One region of the Pseudoalteromonas tunicata genome, then DNA from elsewhere that is predicted to be linked to it. Evidence: predicted binding sites of a transcription regulator. Region 1 holds the regulator's gene; each other region holds the start of a gene.

Evidence for each region. Region 1 encodes FliA, which starts transcription of late flagellar genes. Its sites were predicted from a motif close to CTAAAGNTNNNNNNNNNNNNGCCGATA; they were not measured.
Region 2: a site for FliA is predicted at 1,957-1,983, ahead of PTUN_RS04075 (DUF3530 family protein). Genes of this name have one in related genera too.
Region 3: a site for FliA is predicted at 2,151-2,177, ahead of pomA (flagellar motor protein PomA). Genes of this name have one in related genera too.

The regions. Positions count from the first base shown of each region.
Region 1 covers NZ_CP011032.1:2,868,781-2,873,420, reverse strand. The annotation lists gene flhF (flagellar biosynthesis protein FlhF) at 1-1,302, shown strand, start outside; gene PTUN_RS13070 (MinD/ParA family ATP-binding protein) at 1,295-2,152, shown strand; gene PTUN_RS13065 (RNA polymerase sigma factor FliA) at 2,199-2,882, shown strand; gene cheY (chemotaxis response regulator CheY) at 2,928-3,311, shown strand; gene PTUN_RS13055 (protein phosphatase CheZ) at 3,329-4,099, shown strand; gene PTUN_RS13050 (chemotaxis protein CheA) at 4,116-4,640, shown strand, end outside.
Region 2 covers NZ_CP011032.1:871,927-876,566, reverse strand. The annotation lists gene rapA (RNA polymerase-associated protein RapA) at 1-1,211, shown strand, start outside; gene rluA (bifunctional tRNA pseudouridine(32) synthase/23S rRNA pseudouridine(746) synthase RluA) at 1,254-1,907, shown strand; gene PTUN_RS04075 (DUF3530 family protein) at 2,016-2,849, shown strand; gene djlA (co-chaperone DjlA) at 2,861-3,703, opposite strand; gene murU (N-acetylmuramate alpha-1-phosphate uridylyltransferase MurU) at 3,693-4,373, opposite strand; gene PTUN_RS04060 (aminoglycoside phosphotransferase family protein) at 4,370-4,640, opposite strand, start outside.
Region 3 covers NZ_CP011032.1:943,507-948,146, forward strand. The annotation lists gene dxs (1-deoxy-D-xylulose-5-phosphate synthase) at 1-746, opposite strand, end outside; gene ispA ((2E,6E)-farnesyl diphosphate synthase) at 857-1,747, opposite strand; gene xseB (exodeoxyribonuclease VII small subunit) at 1,748-1,990, opposite strand; gene pomA (flagellar motor protein PomA) at 2,250-3,011, shown strand; gene PTUN_RS04375 (flagellar motor protein MotB) at 3,017-3,937, shown strand; gene PTUN_RS04380 (hypothetical protein) at 4,115-4,603, shown strand.

The DNA.
Region 1 (4,640 bases):
GAGATTGTTGCTGCTGTTGATTACGACAGAACACCAGTAAAAAGCAGTGTAAATAATGCTGCCAGATCACCACTTTCAGAGCGTGAAGCAACACAAGCACAGGGCATGCAAAGTCAGTTTGTACGCCCGCGTCCTATGCAGGCTCAAGCTGAGCCTGAAGCTAAAATGGCTGATAGTTTAGAAGCCTTGCTTAACCGTCAAGCAACTAAACCTCAATCTTCCACGTTATCAAGCATGTTAGAAAAACAACAAAAAGTATCAACATCGCATTGGTATAAAGGCCCAGAGGAAGACGAGTTAGTATCTGAACCAAAAAAAGCAGCAGAAAAAAGCAGTGAATTAAGAACGAAAACTGATCCTAGAAATGATGCTCAAATCAAAGCAATGCGAGATGAAATGTTCGCTATTCGTCAATTACTCGAGCATCAAGTATCAGGCTTAATGTCACAGGATTTAGCGCGTAAAGATCCAACGAAGGCCTATATGGTCGACCGTTTAAAAGGTATGGGCATTAGCAGCGAAGTAGCAGAGCAAATGGCTTGCTTTATCCCTGATGATGTTTCTGAGAAAAAAGCATGGCAAGCTTTGCTTGAAATGGTACAAAGCCAACTTTATACCAGTAACAACGAAATTTTGCGTAACGGCGGTGTATTTGCGTTAGTTGGACCAACAGGTGTCGGTAAAACAACCACAGTTGCAAAACTTGCGGCTCTTGGTGCTCAAAAATTTGGCGCTGACAAAATAGCATTAATAACAACAGATACTTACCGTATTGGGGCTTATGAGCAGCTTGCAACTTATGGCCGTATTATTGGTTGTCCAGTTAAGCAAGTAAAAGACGCAAACGAATTAGCAGAAATGCTTTATCATTTAAGAAATAAGCGTCTAGTATTAATTGACACAGCAGGTATGAGTCAACGAGACTTACGTTTAACTGAGCAGTTGAATACCTTAATGAAAAATGCCAGAGTGGATATTCGCAGCTATTTAGTACTCAGTGCCACAGCACAGCATGAAGTGTTACAAGAAACAGTAAAACACTTCAAAAAGGTACATCTAAGTGGTTGTATATTCACAAAACTTGATGAATGTCTAAGTTTAGGAGAGATTATTAGTATAGCGATTCAAAATCGCCTCCCAATAGGGTATCTTACTAATGGTCAACGAGTTCCTGAGGATATTCGTGTGGCAAATGCAGAAAAATTAGTAAAAAAGGCTGAACAACTGTTCGCAAAACGTGCAAACACGCAATTTAAAAGACATCCAAACTTGGAGTCTCATGCAGTAGGGATGTATGATTAATACAGTTTTAGATCAAGCAAGTGGCCTGCGGAGAATGAATCAAACAAATCAAGCTGTGAAAGTAATCGCAGTGACAGGCGGAAAAGGCGGCGTAGGTAAAACTAACGTCTCGCTCAATATGGCAATCGCTATGGGACAGCAAGGCCAAAGAGTACTTGTCCTTGATGCTGACTTAGGGCTTGCTAATTGTGACGTTATGCTCGGACTTCGAGTGGAGCGTAACTTGTCTCACGTATTATCTGGTGAATGTGAGCTTGAAGATATTTTAGTTGAAGGACCTCATGGTATTCGGATTGTACCAGCCTCGTCAGGTTCACAGAATATGGTGGAGTTATCTCCTGCTGAGCATGCTGGCCTTATTCGTGCTTTTGGTGAACTCAATGCTGATTACGATGTATTAATTGTTGATACTGCAGCGGGTATTTCGGATATGGTATTGAGTTTTTCCCGAGCAGCGCAAGATGTACTTGTGGTTGTTTGTGACGAGCCAACCTCTATTACCGATGCCTACGCATTAATAAAGATTTTAAGTCGTGAGCATGGTGTCTATAAATTCAAAATTGTAGCCAATATGGTGCGCAGTTTACGCGAAGGGCAGGAGCTTTTTGCAAAACTATCAAAAGTAACCGATCGCTTTTTAGATGTGGCTTTGGAATTAGTGGCAACTGTGCCATTTGATGAAAATATGCGTAAATCCATTCGTAAGCAAAAAACGATAGTTGATTTATTTCCAAAATCACCGGCAGCCATCGCATTTAAAACACTTGCAGCCAAAGCTGCAAAATGGCCTATTCCAAATCAACCTTCAGGGCATTTGGAGTTTTTCATCGAAAAATTAGTAAATCGCTGAGGCCTAGTGAGTGAGTAAAGTTTCCGGCTACAGTAATGCTGAACAGATGACCAACCTGATTGAAAGACATGTTTCTCTGGTCAAAAGAATAGCTTATCACCTGCTTGCTCGTTTACCTGCGAGTGTTCAGCTTGATGATCTAACTCAATCAGGCATGATAGGTTTGATTGAAGCAGCAAAAAACTTTGATGGTACAAAAGGTGCCAGCTTTGAAACGTATGCTGGGATCCGTATCCGTGGGGCGATGCTTGATGAGATTCGTAAAGGCGATTGGGTACCTCGTTCTGTTCATAAAAACGCCAGAATGGTTGCTCAAGCTACAGCAGAATTAGAAGCGGAGCTAGGTCGAGAAGTAAAAGACGTAGAAGTTGCTGAAAAACTTGATATTACGCTTAATGAATACCATGATATTCTTAATGATGTAAACAGTGGTAGGATTATTGGGATTGAAGATTTAGGTGTGGATGAAGATGTGTTGCATAGCGACGATCAAGTACACGCTTTTGATTCACCTTTTAATCATACACAAACAGAAAAATTCAATCTTTCGTTGGTTGAAGCAATAAAAAGTCTACCTGAGAGAGACGCACTCGTTTTATCACTTTATTACAATGATGAAATGAATTTAAAAGAAATTGGACTTATCCTTGAGGTTAGTGAATCAAGAGTAAGTCAGATACATGGTCAGGCAATGGTTAAGCTCAAAGCTAAAATCAGTGGCTGGATTTAATTAAGTATTTTGTGAATTTGGTTTTAAACCTCACTGGAGGATGTTTTGGATAAAAACATGAAAATTCTTGTGGTAGATGATTTTTCAACTATGAGAAGAATCATTAAGAATCTGCTAAGAGACCTAGGCTTTACTAATGTTCAAGAGGCAGATGACGGGAGCACCGCATTACCAATGCTGCAAAATCAAGAGTTTGATTTTGTGGTAACTGATTGGAACATGCCAGGTATGCAAGGTATTGATTTATTAAGAGCAATTCGTGCTGATGATAAATTAAAGCATTTACCGGTTTTAATGGTTACTGCAGAAGCGAAAAAAGAACAAATTATTGCAGCAGCGCAAGCGGGTGTAAACGGCTACATTGTTAAACCATTTACCGCAGCTACGTTGAAAACAAAACTGGATAAAGTGTTTGAGCGTTTAGGTTAAACAGGAAGGAGAGCTTCATGTCAGCCAACGCTGCGCTTCACATTAACCTTGATCAAGCAAGGCACCTTGTTGCATTGCTCGAACAAGGAGAACAAGAACAAGCTAATGATTTCTTAATGGAATTGACAGCAGAGGGGCAATCAGAGCTCTTTGCTGAAGTTGGTAAGTTAACTCGGCAATTGCATGATTCTTTAAAAAATTTCCAATTTGACGATAAAATTTCCGAATTAACCAAAGAATCAATTCCAGATGCTAAGCAGCGATTAAATTATGTCATGGAAATGACTGAGCAAGCTGCTAACAAGACTATGGATGCGATTGAAGCCAGTTTACCACTTGCTGACAAATTAAGTGATGATATCACAAAGCTTAAGCCCTCTTGGGATCGTTTGATGTCACGCGACCTACAATTAGGCGAGTTTAAATTACTGTGTAAAGAATTGGATGATTTTATCCAAAGCACTCAATCTAATACCGATCAATTGCATGGTTTAATGACGCAAGTGCTTATGGCCCAAGATTACCAAGACTTAACAGGGCAGGTTATTCGCCGAGTGATTGAGCTCGTTAGAGAGGTTGAAGATAGTTTAATCTCTATGTTGACAGTGTTTGGTTCACCAGTTGAAGGTCAAAAAGCTGTAGAAGAGAAAAAAATAGAGGCAACTAAAGTTCATAACAAAGAACTCGATCAAGTTGCGGAAGGGCCAATTATTGATGCTGCTGAGCGAGATGATGTGGTTTCGGGTCAAGATGAAGTTGATGACTTATTGTCAAGCTTAGGCTTCTAAATGGGAGAACAGCTGCATGAGCTTTGAAGTTGATGAAGATATTCTGCAGGATTTTTTAGTTGAGGCTGGAGAGATTTTAGAGCTCCTGTCTGAACAATTGGTTGAATTAGAAAATAATCCCGAAAATACTGATTTATTGAATGCTATTTTCCGAGGCTTTCATACTGTAAAAGGCGGTGCAGGCTTTCTCTCAATGACGGAGCTTGTTGATGCTTGTCATGGGGCTGAAAATATATTTGATGTATTGCGTCAAGGTAAAAGAAGCGTTACGCCCGAACTTATGGATGTAATTCTTCAAGCGCTTGATACGATAAATGAAATGTTTGCAAAAATTCAGAATCGTGAACAACCTGATCCAGCATCACCAGAGTTACTCGAAACCTTACATAAATTAAGTAAACCAGCATCAGATAATGACTTTGTTGTTGCTCCAAGTGCTCCTGTTATAGAGGAGCCTGTTGCAAGCGAGCCTGCCCAGGATGAGTTTGATGACATCTTTTTTGGTGCGGATCCAGTTGATGAGCCTGAAGTAGCCAGTGAT
Region 2 (4,640 bases), 2.0 Mb from region 1:
GCTCTGAAGGACGTAACTTCCAATTTGCCCATACCTTAGTATTGTTTGATTTACCACTTAATCCCGATTTATTAGAGCAACGTATCGGCCGCTTAGACCGTATTGGTCAAACCGAAGATGTGCAAATTCATGTGCCATATTTTGCTAATACCGCACAAGAAGTCTTGTATCGCTGGTATCACGAAGGGATCAATGGTTTTGAGCATACCTCAAGCACAGGCCAATTACTGTATCAGCAATTCTCAGAAGAATTACTTGAACTTATTGCGACTCACAATTGTGATGAAGACGAACTCGACCCATTACTTGAGCAAGTTGAAAAGCAAAACAAAGTGCTGAAAAACAAAATGGAACAAGGGCGCGACCGTTTGTTAGAGCTACATTCAAGTGGTCAAGGCCGTGCTGAACAATTAGTTGAAGCCATTGCAGCTCGTGATAACGAAACACATTTGGCGATGTTTATGATCAAGATTTTTGACGTATTTGGTGTCAATCAAGATGATAAAGGCGAAAACAGCATTGTACTGCACCCCAGTGAGCACATGTTAGTGCCGTCATTCCCATGCTTAAAAGACGATGGCATTACGGTTACCTTTGACCGTGAAACTGCACTTGCGCAAGAAGACATTCACTTTATTTCATGGGATCACCCTATGGTACAAGGTGCGATGGAGTTGATTGCCGATGATAACTTTGGCTCAAGCTCAGTGGCATTACTGAAAAACAAAAAGCTGCCTGCAGGCACCTTTTTTGTTGAGCTGATTTATATTGCCGAAGCAACAGCACCTAATTCGCTGCAAATTGGTCGTTTTTTACCACCAACACCGATTCGTATTTTGCTCGATAAATCAGGTAATAATCTTGCAGCGAATGTCGGCTTTGAAGGATTTAACCAACAACTTTCAGCTGTTGGTCGCCAAACGGGTAGTAAACTTGTCAATGCACTACAACCGCAAATTCATAGCTTAATTACCACAGCACAAGGTTTGGCAGAGCAACAAATGCAAGCTCTCAAAACAAGCGCACAAGCGAATATGGAAGTCGCGCTTGCTGATGAAGTTGCTCGTTTGACCGCTCTCAAACAATGTAATCCAAATATCCGCGAGGAAGAAATTAGGTTTTTTGTGAAGCAGCAAAATGATTTAGCCCAACACATCGATAAAACCCAGCTCAAATTAGACGCTATCCGTTTAATTGTTGTGTCTCACTAAGCATTTCACTAAAATGGCCGACTTCTAACTGAGAGGTCGGCCTTGTTACTAAACTACTCCCCCCCAATGTCTCCATATCTTGAAATTATTTATCAAGATGAAGACCTTTTAATCTTAAATAAACCAAGTGGTTTGCTCACTGTGCCGGGCAAAGATCCATTACATGCCGACTGCCTTGAAAAACGAGCCCAGCGAGTATTTCCAACCGCAAAAATCGTGCATCGCCTCGATATGGCCACATCTGGGCTTATTTGTTTAGCACTTAACAAAGCTGCCCACAGCCATGTCAGCCGCCAATTTCAAGACCGAAAAACACAAAAGCGTTATATTGCTCGTGTATTTGGCAAACTAACGCCCGAAACAGGTTCTGTTGATTTACCCCTTATTTGTGATTGGCCTAACCGTCCAAAACAAATGGTTAACTTTGAATATGGCAAACCGTCACTTACTCATTGGCAAGTGCTCAATTACGAAGAACATGCCACACGAGTTGCGTTAACGCCTATTACAGGGCGCTCACATCAACTTCGGGTCCACATGTTATCGCAAGGCCATGTTATTTTAGGAGACAAGCTCTATGCTCACCCTGAAGCATTTCAAATGGCCAGCCGCTTACAATTACATGCCGAGTGGCTTGCAATTACGCACCCAGTAACAGCTCAAGCATTAGAGTTTACTGCACCGTGCCCTTTTTAACGCAGCTAAACTCTTGAACCTGCTAGCGCAGCTAAACGTAGATAAAAAACTCAACTTTTTGTTTTTTAGGCCGATAGTGAATCATTGTTCCATCAAGGTGGATTGAGCGTGCGATACCTATTGTTGTTAATTTGGAGTCTTAATCTTTTTGCTGCACAGGCGTTAGAGATAAAAGCACCTGACTCACTTGAAAGTATTTTCCAACAAGACCAATTTCATTATTACCGTGGTGATGAAATTAAAATGGTGCTTGCCGGTGAAACTGAATTTGCTACTTTATTTCGCGACCGTACTTCTGCTATGGCCAAAGGCATCGTCATTTTAATGCCTGACTGGCAATTACCTGCAAATAATTATTATGGCCTAGACTCGCTGCGCAAAACCTTAAATCAATATGGTTGGGTAAGTTACGCCATGAACATTCCTGATCCTATCGCTTTTTATCAACAAGAAATAAAGGCTGATAACACCCTTTTTCATGCTCCTGACGCTGAGCGACTTGATTCCGATGCGCTCAACGCATATCAGTTACAACTTATGAGCCGTTTTAAAGCTGTGTATCAAACAGCCCTCGGCCATCCGGGGTTTATTATCGTAATTGCTCAAGGCGCAACCTCAACATTATTAGTCGATTATTTTGCAAAAACCCCCGAAGAAGAAGTGGATGCGCTGATCTTTTTGAGTAGCTATTTACCTGATCGCGCTAAAAATGAATTACTTAATCAAAATTTCGCCAAGGTAAAACCGCCCGTGCTTGATATTTTCAGCACCGCAGATAGCAGCTTAGTAAAAGAGACACTGTCTCAACGAAAAATCATAGCAACGCGTGAACATAAATTAAATTATCGCCAACGCGAGTTATTTAACAGTCAAACAAGCCCGCAACAACAGGCTCGTTTAACAAAAGAAATTTATGGCTTTTTAACTAAATCAGGCTTGTAGTTTCACAAAAACTAAGCAGGATTTTTTTTCAAATACTCATAAGCAGCTTGAATATCTTGGCTTTTTCGTTTCGCTACTTCCATTAAATGTTGCGGTAACCCTTGTGATACTAATTTATCAGGGTGATGTTGTCCCATCAATTTACGATATGCTTTTTTGATTTCAGCTGCATTCGCATCTTGGCTCACACCAAGCACCGCAAGCGCTTGCTCGCGATCCATTGCTGATTGAGCATTGCTCGTTTGACGCTGCTGATTATTATACTTGCCATGAAATTGCTGACGCTGTTGATTAAACTTAAATTCAGCCTGATAACGTTTTAAAATAAATGCAAAATGACTACTTGAAAACCCTAAGGTTTTAGCTGCTTGCTGCAATAACGCTTTTTCGTTATCAGATAATACGCCATCACAAAAAGCCATTTGAATTTGAATTTCTAGAAATAACTGCAACAAATCAAACCGACCACGAAAGCGCTGCTTAAATTCATCAAGTGTTTCTTTATAGGCAAAATCATTACTTTTACCAGCTCGAAATGCATCTTGCGCTTCTTGACGACTTTCGCCTTGCAGTTGCATTTCATCCATAAAAACACCTGCGGCTTTGATATGAATTTCACTCACTCGACCATTCGATTTAGCTATGTGGCCCATTACCGAAAAACAGGTATAAAAAAATAACGCTTGGCGTTCACTCACTTCTTCGCCTTTAAACAGCGATTGAAAGCCCCCCACTTTATCAAAATTTTGTTTTATCGAACGGTCAAACATATGGCCGAGATAAAAACCTAAAATAGCCCCAAGCCAACGGCCAAACAAAAAGCCAAAAATAGTGCCAAGTACCTTACCCCACATTACGTTGTCCTTGTATTATATTAAGTTCGGCTAGCCGTTCTGGTGTGCCCACATCAACCCACACTCCTAAATACCGTTCGCCATGTACTTTGTGCTCGGCCATTTTAGCCCTAAGTAATGGCGCTAAAGGGCGAAAATCTACAGGTAAGCCGGCAAAAAAAGTAGGATGGTACAACGCAATTCCAGCAAAGGTGAAACGAGGCTCACTATTGGCAACCAAATGACCTTGCGCAAAGGCAAAATCACCTTGTGGATGATGCGATGGGTTTTCGACTAAAACTAAATGTGCGTGGCCGTCATCGAGCTGTAACTGAGTTAAACTACTGACATCATAATCGGTGAATATATCGCCATTAATCACCAAAAAAGGGGCATCACCAAGTAAAGGTAAGGCTTGAATAATACCCCCAGCGGTTTCAAGACCCTCAGCCACCTCTTGTGAATAATGAATTGTTAAACCCCACTGACTGCCATCACCACAATAGTGCTGAATTTTTTCACCGCACCACGCAAGGTTTATTATTACCTCAGTAATACCTGCCGCACGTAAACGCTCTAAATGATAAACAATTAATGGTTTTTCTTGCACAGTTAACATCGGTTTTGGTTGTTCGGCAGTTAAAGGCATCATGCGTTTTCCACGCCCTGCGGCCAAAATCATTGCTTTCATAATACCTCAATTAAACTCGGCATAAGCGTTTGGCTCAGCCAGTGTTGTAATGCATCAAGTTCGGGGTAATCTTTTGCTACCGCGACCACATATTCTAAAGTGGGTAAAATCGCAGGCACATAACCTGCTTTGTGATCGCGTAGTAATAATCGACAAAAAATCCCCGCTGCTTTTAAATGACGCTGCACGCCAACTAAATCAAACCAACGGCGAAATTGCGCAGGACTGACATTGGGTAATAATCCAAAATCCTGTAATACCTTAAAG
Region 3 (4,640 bases), 1.9 Mb from region 1:
TTAAATCCAAGCTCTTCAAAAAAAGTTCCAGGTACTACCATACCTTTTAAGTGCTCTTCCATTTTACTGGCAAGCTCTTTTACAGGGGGCATCCCAGATAGCAGCTTTTTGCCACCTTCACGAATGTTGGTATAAAAGCTACCTGATAGAATTCGTGCTAAGTGATTGTTTAAGGCGCCCACATTTTCTGAAATTGACATCTCATTGTCATTTAAAATCACTAGCATATCAGCATCGAGATCGCCGGCATGGTTCATGGCTTCAAACGCCATACCCGCAGTAACAGCACCATCGCCAATGACCGCAACGACTTTTCGATTTTTGGCTTCTTTTTTTGCTGCAATCGCCATACCTAATGCAGCTGAAATAGAGGTACTAGAATGGCCTACACTAAAGGTATCGTATTGGCTTTCTTCACGGTATGGAAATGGGTGTAAACCATTTTTTTGACGTATGGTATGCATTTGGTCGCGACGACCGGTTAAGATTTTATGCGGGTAAGCTTGGTGGCCCACGTCCCAAATTAGACGATCTTCTGGCGTATTGTAGACATAATGCAACGCCACGGTGAGCTCCACCGTACCAAGGCCAGACGCAAGATGACCGCTACTTTGTGATACTGAAGTAAGTAAATACTCTCTTAATTCAGTACTTAAAGTTGCTAATCGTTCTTGTGGAAGCTCGCGTAATTGTGCTGGCTCATCGATTAAACCCAATAAGGGATACTTGCTATTATCAACGGTCATGATATTTATTGATTATCCTTACTTTACTGGCTCGATTATACATTAAAAATGCGCTTGTTCTTTTTATTTTGTTGTTCCAAACGGCATAATTAGGCTATTCGATTCAATAATTAGTGATCTCTAGAAACGATATACGCAGCCAATTGTGCTAGCTGTGTGGTATCTGCAGGTATTTGTGCTAATGCGTTAAGTGCATTTTCGTACAATTGCTGAGATTTTAATTTAGCTTGCTCAAGTCCTAATAGGGATGGATAAGTTGATTTATTGGCTTGTAAATCTGATCCCTGTGGTTTGCCTAAAACAGCGGTGTCGCCTTCAATATCAAGAATGTCATCTTGCACTTGAAAAGCTAAGCCAATATTTTCGCCAAATATTTTAAGGTTTTGCAATATTTCAGGTGTCGTTTTAGGCGCGCAAATAGCGCCCATTAAAATAGCACTTGTTAATAATGCTCCCGTTTTTAACTGATGAATTTGCTCTAATTGAGTTAAGTTTATAGCACAATTAGTTGCTGCAATATCTAAAGCTTGACCGCCGCACATACCTCGAAGCCCTGATGCACTTGCTAAATTTGCGATTAATGCAACTTGTTGCTGGGCGTTGATTGTTTTAAATTTGCTCGAAGATAATATCTCAAAAGCAAAGGTTTGCAGTGCGTCGCCAGCTAATATCGCCGTAGCTTCATCATATGCAATATGGCATGTTGGCATACCTCTGCGTAAGTCATCATCATCCATAGCAGGTAAGTCATCATGTACTAATGAATAGCTATGAATACACTCAATTGCTGCTGCGACTAAATCTAAATCATCGGGATTGGCACCGAATATTTCCCCTGTTACATAGACCATGCAAGGGCGCATGCGCTTACCACCATTTAATAGACTGTAACGCGATGCTGCTAATAAAGTTTGGTCAGTAATCATCGGCTGCGTTAATAAAGTATCAAGCACGCCCTCTACTCGTAACTGATTTTCTACAATGAGTTTCTTTATGGTCACTTATTCGGCTGCCGGTTCAAAATGAGTTAATTCAGCCTGTGGATCATTTCCCATCAAAATGCTGACTTTTTGTTCTGCTTGCTGCAATTTAGCTGATGAAACTTGTGCTAATTGGATACCACGTTCGAATTGTTTAAGCGACTGTTCAAGTGTGAGATTACCTGTTTCCATGTCTGCTACTATGCTGCTCAGTTCATGCATTGCATCTTCAAAACTTAAATTTTCTGGTTTTTTAGTTGCCATAAGGTCGTTATTTCATGGGATTGAGTTAGGTTAGTGGGGATTCTAGGGGGAATCGCGATGTAATTCAATTTATCTCAGTCCCTTAATAAAAATAGCACTAATTATGTTTTAACGGGTGCTTAAAATATGCTTTCTAAATAAAATTAACGCTATAGTTAGATTTAAGTTATTTTATGATTTGCCGATAGTAAAACGACCTTATGATAAGTACAATTTTGTGCTAACTAAATAGTTTTTATAGATTTCCCTTGGAGGGCCAGTGGATTTAGCAACGTTAATAGGCATGTTAGGTGCAATAGGCTTCATTGTTATGGCCATGATTTTAGGTGGCGACCTTGGGATGTTCGTTGATATCCCTTCAGTATTGATTGTGTTTTGTGGGTCGTTATTTGTTGTTTTATCTAACTTCACCATGGGTCAGTTTTTTGGTATAGGAAAAGTCGCCGCTAAAGCGTTTATGTTTAAAATCGAAAGCCCTGATGAGTTAATCGAAAAAGCAGTTGAACTTGCCGACTCTGCCCGTAAAGGTGGTTTTTTGGCTTTAGAGGAAGCCGAAATTCCGAATTCGTTTATGCAAAAGGGTATCAATATGTTGGTTGATGGCCACGATGCCGATGTGGTTCGAGAGACTTTACAAAAAGATATAACTCTTACCTCAACCCGTCATGATGCTGGTTCTACCTTGTTTAAAGCGTTAGGGGATGTTGCGCCTGCAATGGGAATGATTGGTACCCTGATTGGCTTAGTAGCCATGCTATCAAACATGGATGACCCAAAAGCTATCGGCCCTGCAATGGCGGTAGCCTTGTTAACTACACTGTATGGTGCTTTTTTAGCGAATGTAGTGGCTATTCCAATCGTTGCAAAATTACAGTTGCGTAAAGAAGAAGAAGAATTAAATCAAAATTTAATATTAGATGCGGTATTGGGTATTCAAGACGGTCAAAACCCTAAAGTAATTGAAGGTATATTGAAAAATTATCTACCAGAATCAAAACGTAATGTTGATACTGAGGGGTAGCAGGTATGTCGGAAGCTAAGTGTAAATGTCCACCTCCAGGGCTTCCTGCTTGGATGGGAACCTTTGCTGACCTAATGTCTTTGTTAATGTGTTTCTTTGTACTGCTTTTGGCCATGTCTGAAATGGATGTGCTGAAATTTAAACAAATTGCAGGCTCAATGAAGTTTGCGTTTGGTGTGCAAAATAAATTAGAAGTAAAAGACATTCCCAAGGGGACCAGTGTAATTGCAATGGAGTTCAGGCCTGGTAAACCAGACCCTTCACCTATCGAAACGATTCAGCAACAAACCTCTGAAATGACTCAGCAAATGCTTGAGTTTCAGGCCGGCGATGAAGAATCTGCCGGTGGGCGTCAAGAGCAACGTGGCAATAAGCGTGGGGGGGAATCACAAAGTACGGCAAAATCAGAGGCCGCGGCTTCTGAAAAAACAGCCGATCAAGAGCAAGTCAATGAACTGGTTAAAAAAATAGCCCAACAACTTGAAGAGCAAATTCAGGATGGGGCAATTGAGCTGGAGTCCTTGGGTCAGCAAATTATTATTCGTATTCGTGAGAACGGCTCTTTTCCATCAGGAAGTGCGTTTTTACAACCACAATTTAAGCCGATAATTCAAAAAATTGCCGATTTGCTTAAAGATGTTCCTGGTGAAATAACTGTCTCGGGTCATACCGATGATTATCAAGTGAGTAATGAATTGTATTTTAATAATTGGGACTTATCTGCAAAGCGTTCGGTAGCAGTAGCCAGTGAAATGCAAAAAGTAAGTGGATTTGATAAAAATCGCATGGTAGTAATTGGCCATGCAGATACTCGTCCTTTGGTTCCAAATGAAGATAGCGAATCACGTAAGCGTAATCGGCGGGTTGAGATATCCATTATGCAAGGTAAGGCGAAAGAGTCAGACCCAATAGATGTACAAAAGTAAGTTATTTATTGATTTTTCAAACTAAAAAAGTTTTACTAACGGCGCTAAGTAAATGTCTTAGTTTTATTTAAGGATAAATGAAATGAAAAAAATAGATAAATATACTTATATGCCAGCAAATGGCGGTGGTGCTGATGAGCCACCACCAAAGAAAAAAGACTCAAAATAATAGCATTTATGTTTGATATAAACAGTTTGCTTAATTATTTGTATAATGGCCAAACAATTTCAGTATGTTTGGCTTTTATTCTTTTATATTTTATTCGAGATTCAAAAGGAGCATTTTTCTCTTTAATAACAGCTGTTTTCTTTTTATACGGTTCTCTTACTCAGTCGCTTGTGTATGAATATGATATAGATTTTATTTACAGATATATCTTCTGGTCTATAAATGATCTTATATGGATGGGATGTATTGCTTATTTTGCAATTAAAGACAGGCTTTACCTCTGGCAAAGCATTATAGGTCAACTCGTTGTAGTACTTTCTCCAATTTTACAGATATTTAGGTTGCTTGATCGGCACTTATGGGATCTCTCATATTCAGATGCTATCTATAAAACTACACTTCCTTTAATTAACTTAGCTGTGGTTGTTATCTGTTTCTTACCATTATTTTTAGTACTGTCGTCACGCATAAAATCTAATAAACAACTAGCTAATTAGCTCTTTCATAATTATTATCACTGTTAATCTATACAGT